One region of the Streptosporangium sp. NPDC005286 genome, then DNA from elsewhere that is predicted to be linked to it. Evidence: riboswitches for the same ligand, from Rfam matches in the RefSeq annotation. Region 1 holds a riboswitch; the other holds the start of a gene.
The links. Region 1 has a riboswitch for S-adenosylmethionine ahead of ABZU75_RS29330 (FAD/NAD(P)-binding protein). Riboswitches for the same ligand answer to the same signal wherever they lie in the genome.
Positions count from the first base shown of each region.

Region 2: linked by a shared signal. The riboswitch ahead of ABZU75_RS34515 (aminotransferase class V-fold PLP-dependent enzyme) and the one ahead of ABZU75_RS29330 (FAD/NAD(P)-binding protein) in region 1 are both predicted to bind S-adenosylmethionine.

Region 1 is NZ_JBEXGU010000098.1:5,790-11,806, forward strand. It holds gene ABZU75_RS29305 (ABC transporter substrate-binding protein) at 1-700, shown strand, start outside; gene ABZU75_RS29310 (ABC transporter permease) at 717-1,664, shown strand; gene ABZU75_RS29315 (ABC transporter ATP-binding protein) at 1,661-2,428, shown strand; gene ABZU75_RS29320 (enoyl-CoA hydratase-related protein) at 2,504-3,277, shown strand; gene ABZU75_RS29325 (DUF402 domain-containing protein) at 3,293-3,814, opposite strand; SAM riboswitch class IV at 3,867-3,979, shown strand; gene ABZU75_RS29330 (FAD/NAD(P)-binding protein) at 4,105-5,862, shown strand; gene ABZU75_RS29335 (ABC transporter substrate-binding protein) at 5,931-6,017, shown strand, end outside.
Region 2 is NZ_JBEXGU010000135.1:575-6,591, reverse strand. It holds gene ABZU75_RS34530 (DUF3180 domain-containing protein) at 1-422, shown strand, start outside; gene ABZU75_RS34525 (acyltransferase) at 432-1,556, opposite strand; gene ABZU75_RS34520 (NADH-quinone oxidoreductase subunit D) at 1,616-2,797, opposite strand; gene ABZU75_RS34515 (aminotransferase class V-fold PLP-dependent enzyme) at 2,815-4,071, opposite strand; SAM riboswitch class IV at 4,208-4,323, opposite strand; gene ABZU75_RS34510 (TerC family protein) at 4,531-5,274, shown strand; partial or broken gene ABZU75_RS34505 (cytochrome P450) at 5,424-6,017, shown strand, end outside.

The DNA.
Region 1 (6,017 bases):
CGGGGCGAAGCAGACGATCGTGCTGGTCAACGACAACTCCACCGGCAACGACCAGATCATCGCCAGGTCCGGCATCGCCACGGTGGCCGACCTGAAGGGCAGAACCGTCGCGGCCGAGCAGGGCACCGTCGACCACTACCTGCTGCTGCTCGCGCTGCGGAAGGCGGGGCTGACCGAGAAGGACGTCACCTTCAAGCCGCTGCCGACGGACGCCGCCGCGGCGGCCTTCAAGGCGGGCCAGGTGGACGCGGTCGGCGTGTTCGCGCCCTTCACCACCACCGCCCTGGGGCTGCCGGGTTCCACGGCCGTCGCCACCTCCAGGGACTTCCCCGGCGCGATCCCCGACCACCTGGTGGTGGCCGCCTCGCTGGTCGCCGAGCGGCCGCAGGAGGTGCAGGCGCTGGTGAAGACCTGGTTCGAGACCCTGGAGTGGATCGCGGCCAACAGGGCGGACGCCACCGCGATCATGGCCAGGCGGGCGGGGGTGAGCGAGGCCGACTATGCGAGCTACGACGCGGGAACCACGATCTTCTCCCTGGACGACAACCTGGCCGCCTTCGAGCCCGGCGGCACCGACGACCACCTCGACCACCAGGCCGCCCTGATCGCGAAGTTCCTCGTCGCGTCGGGCCTGGCCGACACCGAGCCGTCACTGGACGGTCTCTTCGAGCCAAGGTTCGTCAGGAGCCTCAAGCCGTGAGTGCGGGAGCGCCGATATGGAGAGCATGCCGGGCGGCCGGTTGCGGCCGGGGCGGGTTCAGCTCGCCCTGCTCGCCACCAGGAAGGTCGCGGCAGTCATGAGCGCGGGGACCGCGGAGCCCGTCGCGCCCCCCGAGGCGGGACGGCGGGCCTGGGAGCCGCTGCCCCGGCGCGCGGGCCGGCCGGGTCCGGCCTGGAAGCGGAGCTCCGGGATGTCCGTCCGTGCCCGCTGGGGCCTGCGGGCGGCCTCGGTGCTGGTCCCGCTCGCCCTCTGGACCGTCGCCGCCATGGCGGAGCTGGTCGATCCGACCTTCCTGCCGTCCCCGCTGGCCGTCCTGGAGGCGTTCGCGGAGATGCTGGGCACCGGCCTGTTGCTCGACGACACCCTCGCCAGCCTCGGCCGGGTCGGGGCCGGGTTCGGGCTGGCGGTGGCGATCTCGGTGCCGGTGGGCGTCGCGATGGGCACCTCGGCCGTGGCGCTGGCCCTGCTGGAACCGGCGGTCGGCCTGCTCCGCTACATGCCGGCCGCCGCGTTCATCCCGCTGCTGATCATCTGGCTGGGTCTCGGCGAGCCGTCCAAGGTCGCGATTCTGCTGCTGGGCGTGGTGTTCTTCAACACGCTGATGGTCGCCGACGCCGTACGGCGGGTGCCGGGCGAGCTCGGCCAGGCGGCCGCCACCCTGGGCGCCCGGCGCGGCGAGATCCTCCGGAAGGTGATCTGGCCGTACGCGCTCCCGGCGGTGGTGGACGCGGCGCGGATCAACGCCGCCGCCGCGTGGAACTTCGTGGTGGTGGCCGAGCTGATCGCCGCCGAGTCCGGGCTCGGCTACCGGATCGTCCGGGCCCAGCGGTTCCTGCAGACCGACAAGATCTTCGCGGTGCTCATCGTGATCGGGGCGGTCGGCCTGCTGATCGACGTCGTGCTGCGCGTGCTGCGCGACCGTCTCGGGAGGTGGACGGCATGACCCTCGTGCTGCGCGGCGTGGCCAAGGACTACGGGACCACCCGCGTCCTGGACGGCATCGACCTGTCGATGGAGCCGGGCGAGTTCGTGTGCGTGGTCGGGGCGAGCGGCTCGGGCAAGTCAACGTTGCTGTCGCTGATCGCCGGGCTCTCCCCGGCCAGCGCGGGCTCCATCACGCTCGGCGGGGCACCCGTCGTCGGCCCCGGTCCCGAGCGCGGGCTGGTCTTCCAGTCGGGAGCGCTGTTCCCCTTCCTCACCGTCGCGGAGAACGTGGCCTTCGGACTGCGGCTACTGCCGATCTCCGGGGCCGACCGGGAGCGGCGGGTCCGCTGGTATCTCGGCGAGGTCGGGCTGTCGTCCCTGGCGGGCGCGCTGCCCCGGCAGCTGTCCGGCGGGCAGCGCCAGCGGGTGGCGATCGCCAGGGCGCTGGCGTGCGAGCCGGCCGTACTCCTGCTCGACGAGCCGTTCGGGGCGCTGGACGTGCAGACCAAGGAGGACATGCAGCTCTTCCTGCGCGAGGTGTGGCGCGACACGGGCACGACCGTGCTGATGGTCACCCACGACGTGGAGGAGGCGGTCCTGCTCGCCCAGCGGGTCCTCGTCTTCGCCTGCGGGCCCGGCAGGGTCGCCGCCGAGGTCCCGATCGACCTGCCCGCCTACCGGGCCCTCGCCGTCAAGCGGACCTCCCTCTTCCTGGGCCTGCGGGCAGGCGTCGAGGACCTGGTCCGCTCGCACATGCTGACACCGGGGAGGGAAAAGGTGTAGAACGATATTCTGTAGCTCTCCGGGCGGGGAGCTCCTGTACGGGAGCGCCCCAAGGGCTTCCGGGAGGGAGAGACGATGGTCGACCTGGTGCTGCCGTCGATCGAGCGGGGCGTGCTGACGCTGACGTTCAACCGGCCGGACCGGCTCAATGCCTGGACCGACGAGATGGGCCGCCGCTACTTCGACCAGCTGGCCGAGGCGGAGAAGAACCCCGAGGTCCGGGTGATCGTGGTCACCGGGGCGGGAAGGGGCTTCTGCGCCGGGGCGGACTTCCAGACGCTCACCGCCATCCGGGACGGCTCGTACGCGGGGGAGCCCGACCGGCGTCCCAACACCTTCCCGACCACGATCCGCAAGCCGATCATCGCCGCGGTCAACGGTGCCTGTGCCGGGCTCGGCATGGTCCACGCCCTGGTCTGCGACCTGGTCTTCACCGCCGCCGAGGCCAAGTGGACCACCGCCTTCGCCCGGCGCGGCCTGGTCGCCGAGTACGGCCTGTCGTGGATCCTGCCCCGCCTGGCCGGGCAGGCCAGGGCCATGGACCTGCTGCTCTCCGGGCGCACCTTCACCGGTGCCGAGGCCTGCGAGCTGGGCCTGGCCAACCGGGCGGTGCCGGGAGAGCGGCTGATCGAGGAGACCCTGGCCTACGCCCACGAGCTGGCGACGTACAGCTCTCCGGCCTCGATGGCCGTGATCAAGCGTCAGATCTGGGGCGACTGGCAGCGAACCCTGGAGGCGTCGGAGTCGGCCGCGGCGCGCCTGATGGTCGACTCCTTCACCCGGCCGGACTTCGCCGAGGGCGTCGCCAGCTTCGTCGAGCGCCGCACCCCCGGCTTCCCGCCGCTTTAGTCACTTCGGCGCATCTCAGCTGACCAGGGTGAGCCAGCGCGGGGCGGCGTCGAAGGGGGCCGTGCGGGCGGTGACGGCCTCCATCAGCCAGGCGGCCGAGGCACGGGCGCTCCGGACGACCTCGGGCGGGTAGGCGTACCTGACCCGGTGCTCCTCGAACTCGTCCTCGTCGTCCAGGAAGACCCGGCTGGTGCGGCCCTTCACCGGGCTCCGGCGCGTCCGGATCACGTCGAGGTCGAGGTCGACCATGGTGACCTCGCCGTCGCTCCACCGTGGCACGGTGGAGATGTCGCAGTAGATCTCGTGCTTGTGCGGGGCGGAGTTGAAGGCGGCGGTCCACCAGGCGTCGCGGGGGAAGAGCATCACGAAGGCGTGCGGGGAGGCCACCTCGGGCCCGTGGCCCTTGCGGCCGACGGAGTTGGCCGCGCAGCCGGTCCACACCCCGTGTTCGTCCTCGCCGAGCAGGAGGCCGCTGTGGTTCCAGTGCAGTGATCCGTCGTATTTGCGGTAGACCACCTTCACCATCTCATAGGACATTCCCCAACATTAAGCCTTGACAGAGATCTATGTATTTCCTACCTTCTAAATAGGTTAAGAGTGTCAGTGCGAAGCCCCGGCTGGCTGACCGGCAACCCTCGCACCGCGGCGGGGTGCCCCCGGGGGAGACCTGGCGGCACGGTCGGCGTGCCGCAAGCGCGGACCCCCTCACCGGGGTCACCGAGACATGTCCGGGAGTGCCACATGTCGAAGACCAGCACACTGAACTGCGCGAGCCCCGTCGACCCCGACACCCACGGCCACTACCGGCCGCACCGTAGAGCCGCCGTATGAGCGCCTCGATCGCCGTCGTCGGCGCCGGCCCGACGGGCACCTGCCTGGTGGAGCGCATCTGCGCCAACGCCGCCGACCTGCTCGGCTGGCCCTCGCTCGACGTCCACGTGATCGACCCCCACCCGCCGGGGGGCGGCCGCGTCTGGCGCCGTGACCAGCCCGAGCTGCTCTGGATGAACTCCGCCGCCGCCGACGTGACGCTCTTCACCGACGAGTCGGTGCGCTGCGAGGGGCCGATCCGTCCAGGCCCCACGCTGGCCGAGTGGCTCGGCGGGGACCCCGGCGCCTTCGCCTCCCGCCCGGCCCAGAACGGCTACCTCTCCCATGTCTTCAGGCACGCGGTGGCGACCGCCCCGCGCGGGGTCCGGGTGCACGTGCACCCGGTCCGCGCCGTCGATCTCGCCGACATCCCCGGCGGCCAGGCGGTACGGCTGGAGGACGGCCGGACGATCGAGGTCGACGCGGTGATCCTGGCCCAGGGACACGGCGACGTGACCCCGAGCGGGGAGGAGCGGGCGCTGGCCGACCTGGCCGCGCGCGGCGGGCTGCGTTACCTGCCCACCGGATACGCGGCCGACCTCGACCTGGACGGCATCCCCGCCGGAGAGCCGGTGATCGTGCGGGGGATGGGGCTGGCCTTCGTCGACCTGATGGTGCTGCTCACCTCGGGCCGGGGCGGCCGGTTCGTCCGCGAGTACGACGGGGAGCTGGTCTACCTGCCCGGCGGGCGGGAGCCCCTCCTGCACGTGGGATCGCGGCGCGGCGTGCCGTACCACTCCAAGACCGGCTACCCCTTCAGGGGCGCAAGCCCGCCGGTTCCGCGCTTCCTCACCCGCGAGGCGCTGGGCGAGGGCCCGTGGAACTTCCGCCGGGACGTGTGGCCGCTGGTCGCCAAGGAGCTCGCCTTCGCGTACTACCACGAGCTCATCACCGCCCACCCCAAGCGCGCCAGGCTGGACTGGGCGGCGTTCGCGGAGGCGTTCGCCGACCAGGAGTGGCGCAGCCCGGGCATGCGCAAGCTGATCCGTACGGCCGTGCCCCGGCACCTGGACCGGCTCGACTTCGACCGGCTCGACCGGCCGTTGGAGGGCATCAGGTTCGGTGACCGGGCGGGGCTGCAGAAGTGGATGCACGGCTACCTCGCGGTCGACCTGGAACGGCGCGCCGACCCGGCGCACAGCGCCGACCACGCCCTGATCCTCGGGCTGCTCTCCGTCTACGGGATCCTGGCCGAGCTGGGCATCTCCGATCCGTGGTTTCACGGGTTCTTCAGCTACCTCGCCAGCGGCCCGCCGGGACCCCGGCTTGCGGAGCTGCGCGCCCTGGCCAAGGCAGGGGTGGTCACCTTCCTCGGCGCCGGCCTCAAGGTCGACCACCACGAAGGGCGCTGGCGGGCACAGAGCCCCACCGTGCCCGGCGGCGTGACGGCCACGACCCTCGTCGAGGCCAGGCTGCCCGCGCCCAGCGTGAGCCGGGCCACCGACCCGCTCATCGGCGCGCTCCGCGACCGGGGCGAGCTCGACGAGAAGTCGGGGCTGGTGAACGTGCGGGCCGCGGACCGCCGCCTGGTCGACAGGTCCGGCACCCCGCACTCGCGCAGGTTCGCCTTCGGCCCCTGGGTCGTCGGCGGCCAGGTCACCGGCGGTTTCGCCAGGCCCCGCCGCAACGCCCCGCTCTTCCGCCACGCCGACGCCCTCGCCCGGATCGTCCTGTCCGAGGCCGTCGGCACCCAGATAAGGCGGCACGTCGCGTGAACCCCGCGACAGATCGCATGGACCCGGTCCCGAACGAGCACGACGCACCACAGCACAAGGAGAAGAACGTGAAGTTGCGATGGGGCGCTCTGACGCTCGCCGGGGTGCTGGCGCTCGCGGCCTGCGGAGCCGAGAGCGGGACCCCGACCACGGCG
Region 2 (6,017 bases), on a different contig from region 1:
GGCTCTTCATCGTGGTCACCATCCTCACCTGGGCGCTGCTCAAGCCGCTCTACGTGTCCCTGCCGACCGTGCCGTGGACGGCGATCCCGACGGTGCTCGTGCTGGCGATCGGCGAGGCCTACAGCGGGTGGATGACGAAGGCCAGGATCGAGCGCAGGCCCGACACCAAGCCCGTCGATCCCCTGGCGGTGGCCCGGCTGGCGGCCCTGGCCAAGGCCTCCGCGTACGCCGGGGCGGTCTTCGCCGGACTCTTCGCCGGATTCACCCTCTACACCGCCGAACTGCTCGACCAGAGGGTGCCCCGTCAGGACTTCTTCATTACCGGCGGGTCGATGCTGGTGTGCGTGCTGCTGGTCTGCGCGGCCCTGTACCTGGAGTACTGCTGCAAGGTGCCCAAGGACTCCGCGGACGACGACCACTGAGCGGACGCGTCAGCGCCCCCTGGCCCACTTCCGGCCGAAGAGCATGATGACCGGGAGGGTGCACACCAGTGCTCCGGCGACGGCCAGGGGGCGTTCCAGCCACCAGAGCAGGTCGGGCCGGGCCCGGCTGCCCGGCCCGCTGCCCGCCAGCCACCAGGTCAGCGCCACCCAGATGGCCATGCCGGTCGTGTGGAAGAGGAAGAGCGGGAGCGCGAACCGGTTGACCGTCTCGTTCACGCGCTGCCACCTGGGGCGGTCGAGCAGGCGCTCCATGGCCGGCCTCAGCACCTCCACCAGGCCGATCTGGAAGATCAGCAACGCCACGATGACGAAGGTGGGCGGTGCCATGTTGGACAGCTTGTCGCCGGGCACGCCGACCATCGAGCCCGGGTAGATGTCCGAGTAGACCAGGCCGAAGAGCGCGAACAGCCCGGTCCACAGGATGGCGACGTCGAAGCGGCGGGGAAGCGCCACCATCCTCGCGTAGAAGAACCCGGCCTGGTGGGCCAGCCCCCAGACAATGATCATGTTGAGCCAGCCCACGGCCTCGTACCCGTAGCGCAGTCGCAGCACGTCGACGACGAGCGCGGCCCCGGCCAGCCAGATCAGGATCAGCACGTCGAAGCGCCGGTGCAGCCAGAGCGCGACCGGGAGCAGGGCGATCAGCATGAGGTAGACGCCGATGAACCAGAGCGGGCTGATGACGAGCAGGACCACCCGGTCCATCCACTTGATCCCGAACGCCCACGTCACGACCGCGCCCAGCACGATCCAGGTTCCGGCCAGCGCCAGCGTCGGGATCGCGAGGCCGCGGATGCGCCGCCACACGAAGGTGCCGATGCCCATCCCGCGCTCGCGGGCGCGGTTCCAGGACAGTAGGTGGACGTACCCGCCCACGTAGAAGAAGAGCGGCAACACCTGCAGCAGCCAGGTAAAGATCCACAGCCCCGAGGTGAAGCCCAGCGGGCTCGTCGGCGAGGGGCCGTTCGGCCCCCACTGGAGGATCGTGAAGGCCCAGTGCCAGAGCACCACGACGAGCAGGCTGAACGCGCGCAACCAGTCGACGTACCGGTCCCGCGGTGGCCTGTCGCCGGTCGGAGGGCCGCCGTGATCGGCGGGGGACGCGGGTGTCATCGGGGGAGTCGCCTTCTCCTGGTCCCCGCCGGGTTCGATCATGTGCTGCTGACCGTGCCTCACTTGTCGATGTCGCCGACGACGAAGAACATCGAGCCCAGGATGGCGACCATGTCGGAGACCAGGTTGCCGGGGAGCATCTCGCGCAGCACCTGGACGTTGTTGAAGGAGGCGGACCGGAGCTTCATCCGCCACGGTGTCTTCTCCCCGCGCGAGACCAGATAGTAGCCGTTGAGGCCGAGCGGGTTCTCCGTCCAGGCGTAGGTGTGGCCCTCGGGGACCTTCAGCACCTTGGGCAGGCGCTGGTTGATCGGCCCCTGGGGCAGTTCGCGGAGCCGCCGCACGCAGGCGTCCGCCAGGTCCAGGGAGACCTTCACCTGCTCCAGCAGCACCTCGAACCTGGCGTGGCAGTCTCCGGCGGAGCGGGTGACCACCTTCACCGGCAGCTCGCCGTAGGCGAGGTAGGGCTCGTCCCTGCGCAGGTCGAGGTCGACGCCGGAGGCGCGGGCGATCGGGCCGCTCACGCCGTACTGCATGACCGTCTCGCGGTCCAGCACGCCCACCCCGCGGGTACGGGCGAGGAAGATCTCGTTTCCGGCGATCAGGTTCTCGATGTCCGGCAGCCGTCGCCGCACGTCGGCCACGGCCGTCGCGACCCGGCCCAGCCACCCCTCGGGCAGCTCCTCCTTCAGGCCGCCGACCCGGTTGAACATGTAGTGCATCCGCCCGCCGGCGATCTCCTCCATCACGGCCTGGAGGGTCTCGCGCTCCCGGAACGCGTAGAACACCGGGGTGATCGCGCCGAGTTCCAGCGGGTAGGAGCCGAGGAACATCAGGTGGCTGAGCACCCGGTTGAGCTCGGCCATCAGCGTGCGTGTCCAGACCGCCCTGACCGGCACCTCCATGCCGAGCATCCGCTCCACCGCGAGGACGACGCCCAGCTCGTTGGCGAACGCGGACAGCCAGTCGTGCCGGTTGGCCAGCATGATGATCTGCCGGTAGTCACGCACCTCGAACAGCTTCTCCGCGCCTCGGTGCATGTAGCCCACGATCGGCTCGGCCGAGCTGATCCGCTCCCCGTCCAGGGTAAGCCGCAGCCGCAGCACGCCATGCGTGGACGGATGCTGCGGCCCGATGTTGAGGATCATGTCCTCGGTCGCGAGCTCCTTGCCGCGCGCTTCCCGCACGGCGGCGGCACCCGCTCCCATCCCCACGCTCAGCTCACGGCGAGGCTCGTTCATATGCCTATGCTGTCACGTCAGCCGCGCGAGGCAAGATCCCGCAGTGCGGTGATCAGCCGGTCGACGTGCTCGGAGGTGGTGCCGATGCCGATGGAGGCGCGCACCGCGGAGGCGGTGGGGTCGTCGCAGCCGCCGTCCTTGGCGTCCAGCAGGTGCCGTACGAAGGGGTGGGCGCAGAACTTGCCGTCCCGGACGCCGATGCCGTAGTCGCCGGCCAGGGCCTCGGCGACCTCGCGGGCGGTGCGGCCGTCCACCACGAAGGAGACGATGCCGACGCGCGGATGGTCGGGCCCCCACAGGGACAGCTCCTGCACGCCGGGGACGGAGGCGAGGCCCGCGCGCAGCCGGTCGAGGAGGCGCTCCTCCTCGCGGACCAGCGGGGTCCAGCCGGTGGCGGTCAGGGCGTCGCAGGCCGCGGCCAGCGCGATGGCGCCCAGAACGTTCGGGGTTCCGGCCTCGTGGCGGGCCTCGGGGTCGTCGTGCCACTCGGTCTCGTCGTCGTTCACCGCCTTCACCGCCCCGCCGCCCCGCAGGTACGGCTCGGCGTCGGCCAGCCAGTCGGAACGGCCGATCAGCGCGCCGGTGCCGAACGGGGCGTAGAGCTTGTGGCCGGAGAAGACCACGTAGTCCAGGTCGAGCGCGGTCAGGTTGAGGCGGCGGTGCGGGACGAGCTGCGCGGCGTCGACGAGGACGCGGGCGCCGTGGCGGTGGGCGATGTGGGCCAGCGCGGCGATCGGCCAGAGCTCCCCGGTGACGTTGGAGGCGGCGGTCACGACCAGCAGCTTGGGGCCTTCGACCGAGGCCAGGGCCTCGTCTGCGGCGCGGACCGCCTCGCCGGGGAAGGCGGGGGCCGGCAGCCGCAGGGCGCGCTCCCAGGGCAGCAGCGAGGCGTGGTGCTCGGTTTCGAAGACCACGGCGGTGGTGCCCTCGGGCAGGCTGCGGGCCAGCAGGTTGGTCGCGTCCGTGGTGTTCCTGGTGAAGATCACCGAGTCGTCGGGACGGGCACCGACGAAGGCGCGTACCGTCTGCCTGGCCTGCTCGTAGCGGGCCGTGGTCAGCTGGGACGCGTACCCGGCGCCTCGGTGGACGCTGGAGTACGCCGGGAGCGCGGCGGCGACGGCGGCGCTCACCGGCTCCAGACAGGGGGCGCTCGCGGCGTAGTCGAGGTTGGCGTAGCGGACGAGCCTGCCGCCCCTGACCGGAACCTCCAGGTCGGAGCCGAGCACGGCGGGGATCGGCCGGTCGCCGGACGTACGGGTCGCGGGGACGGTCACCGGGGTGGTCCCGAGGGCGGTCGTGGGGGTGGCCGCGTCGGCTGCGTCGGCGGCTGTGGCGGTGAGGATCGTCAGTGCGGACACGCCAGGGCTCCTTCGAGGTCATCGGACCCCAACCCATGGCATAGGTGCCTGGAGCCCGCGCTTGCCCGGCACACCTCGTGCCGGACCAGGTCCTCACCCGGGGCACCCCGCCGCGGACGCGAGGGTTGCCGGCCAGCGAGCCGGGGCTTGTCACTGGCACTCATGACCTACGGGGGAACTATAACCGACGTCTGGCGGGAATTCGCAAGTGCTGTCTCTCATGTTCGGGAACTCATGAGGAGTCCCGTTCGTCTGGGCAGTGAGCCGGGTGGCGCCTGGCGGCGGGTGATGTTTGTCCTGGTAGTGGCTGAATAACGCCGAACGACGGATCTCGTTGTGCCGGTAGTGATCAAGTAGGGCGAGCTGGAGGCTCAGATGTTGGACTGGATGACCAACCCGGAGATCTGGATAGGGTTCATCACCCTCGTCGCCCTGGAGATCGTGCTAGGCATCGACAACATCATCTTCATCTCGATCCTGGCCGGAAAGCTCCCGCCCGAGCAGCGCGACAAGGCGCGCAGGCTGGGCCTCCTCGCGGCCCTCGTCAGCCGGTTGGCGCTGCTGCTGGCGCTGGCGTGGGTGGTGAAACTCACATCGCCGCTCTTCGAGGTCCTCGGTCAGCCGATCTCGGGACGGGATCTCATCCTGCTCGCCGGTGGTCTCTTCCTGCTGGGCAAGAGCGTCATCGAGATGCACGACAGCATCGAGGGCAAGACCGGGCACGGCAGCGCCAAGGCCGCGGCCTCCTTCGGCTCGGTGATCGCCCAGATCATGCTGCTGGACATCATCTTCTCCCTCGACTCGGTCATCACCGCGGTCGGCATGGTCGACCAGCTCGGTGTCATGGTCGCGGCCGTGATCGTCTCGGTCCTGGTGATGCTCTTCGCCTCGGGCCCGATCAGCCGCTTCGTGGACAAGCACCCGAGCATCAAGATGCTCGCCCTGTCGTTCCTGGTGCTGATCGGCGTCGTGCTGATCGCCGAGGGCCTCGGGCAGCACATCTCCAAGGGCTACATCTACTTCGCGATGGCCTTCTCGCTCATCGTGGAGCTGCTGAACATCCGGCTGCGCACCAAGACGGCCCAGCCCGAGAAGTCGGGCAGCCCGACCGAGGTGTAGCGGCCTGTGGCGGGCTGTCGAGCGTCGGCAGACGGCTCAGCCTCAGGCGATGGCGCTCTCACCCGTCGTGGGGCCACCGGGCATCCGTCTGCCCAGCTCCAGGGGGCGGAACAGGCAATTGACGCATGGGGCGACATTACGATGTCCGTGTGCGCTTTGATCCCTGGAATCCGGAATTCGTCGCCCATCCGTACGACGTCTACGACGAGCTGAGGCGGCAGCGGCCGGTCAGCTTCTTTGAACCGACCGGCCAGTGGCTGGTCGCCCGGCACGCCGACGTCAACGCGCTGCTGCGCGACCGTCGGCTCGGCCGCTCCTACCTGCACGTGGCGACCCACGCCGAGTTCGGCAGGCCCGACGACCCCGAGTTCCAGGACCCGTTCTGGCGGGTGGTCAGGGCCGGGATGCTCGACGTCGAGCCGCCGGTGCACACCCGGCTCCGGCGCCTGGTCTCCAAGGCGTTCACCCCGCGCATGGTCGAGGCGCTCCGCCCCAAGGTCGCCGAGATCGCCGGGGGACTGGTGGACCGTTTCGTCGAGCGCGGCGGTGGAGACCTGATCTCCGAGGTCGCCGAGCCGCTCCCGGTGACCGTGATCGCGGAGATGCTCGGCGTGCCCGAGGCCGACCGGCACCTGCTGCGCCCCTGGTCCGCCGACATCTGCGGGATGTACGAGCTGAACCCCTCCGTCGAGGCCCAGCACACCGCGGTACGCGCGGCCGAGGAGTTCTCCGCCTACCTCGTC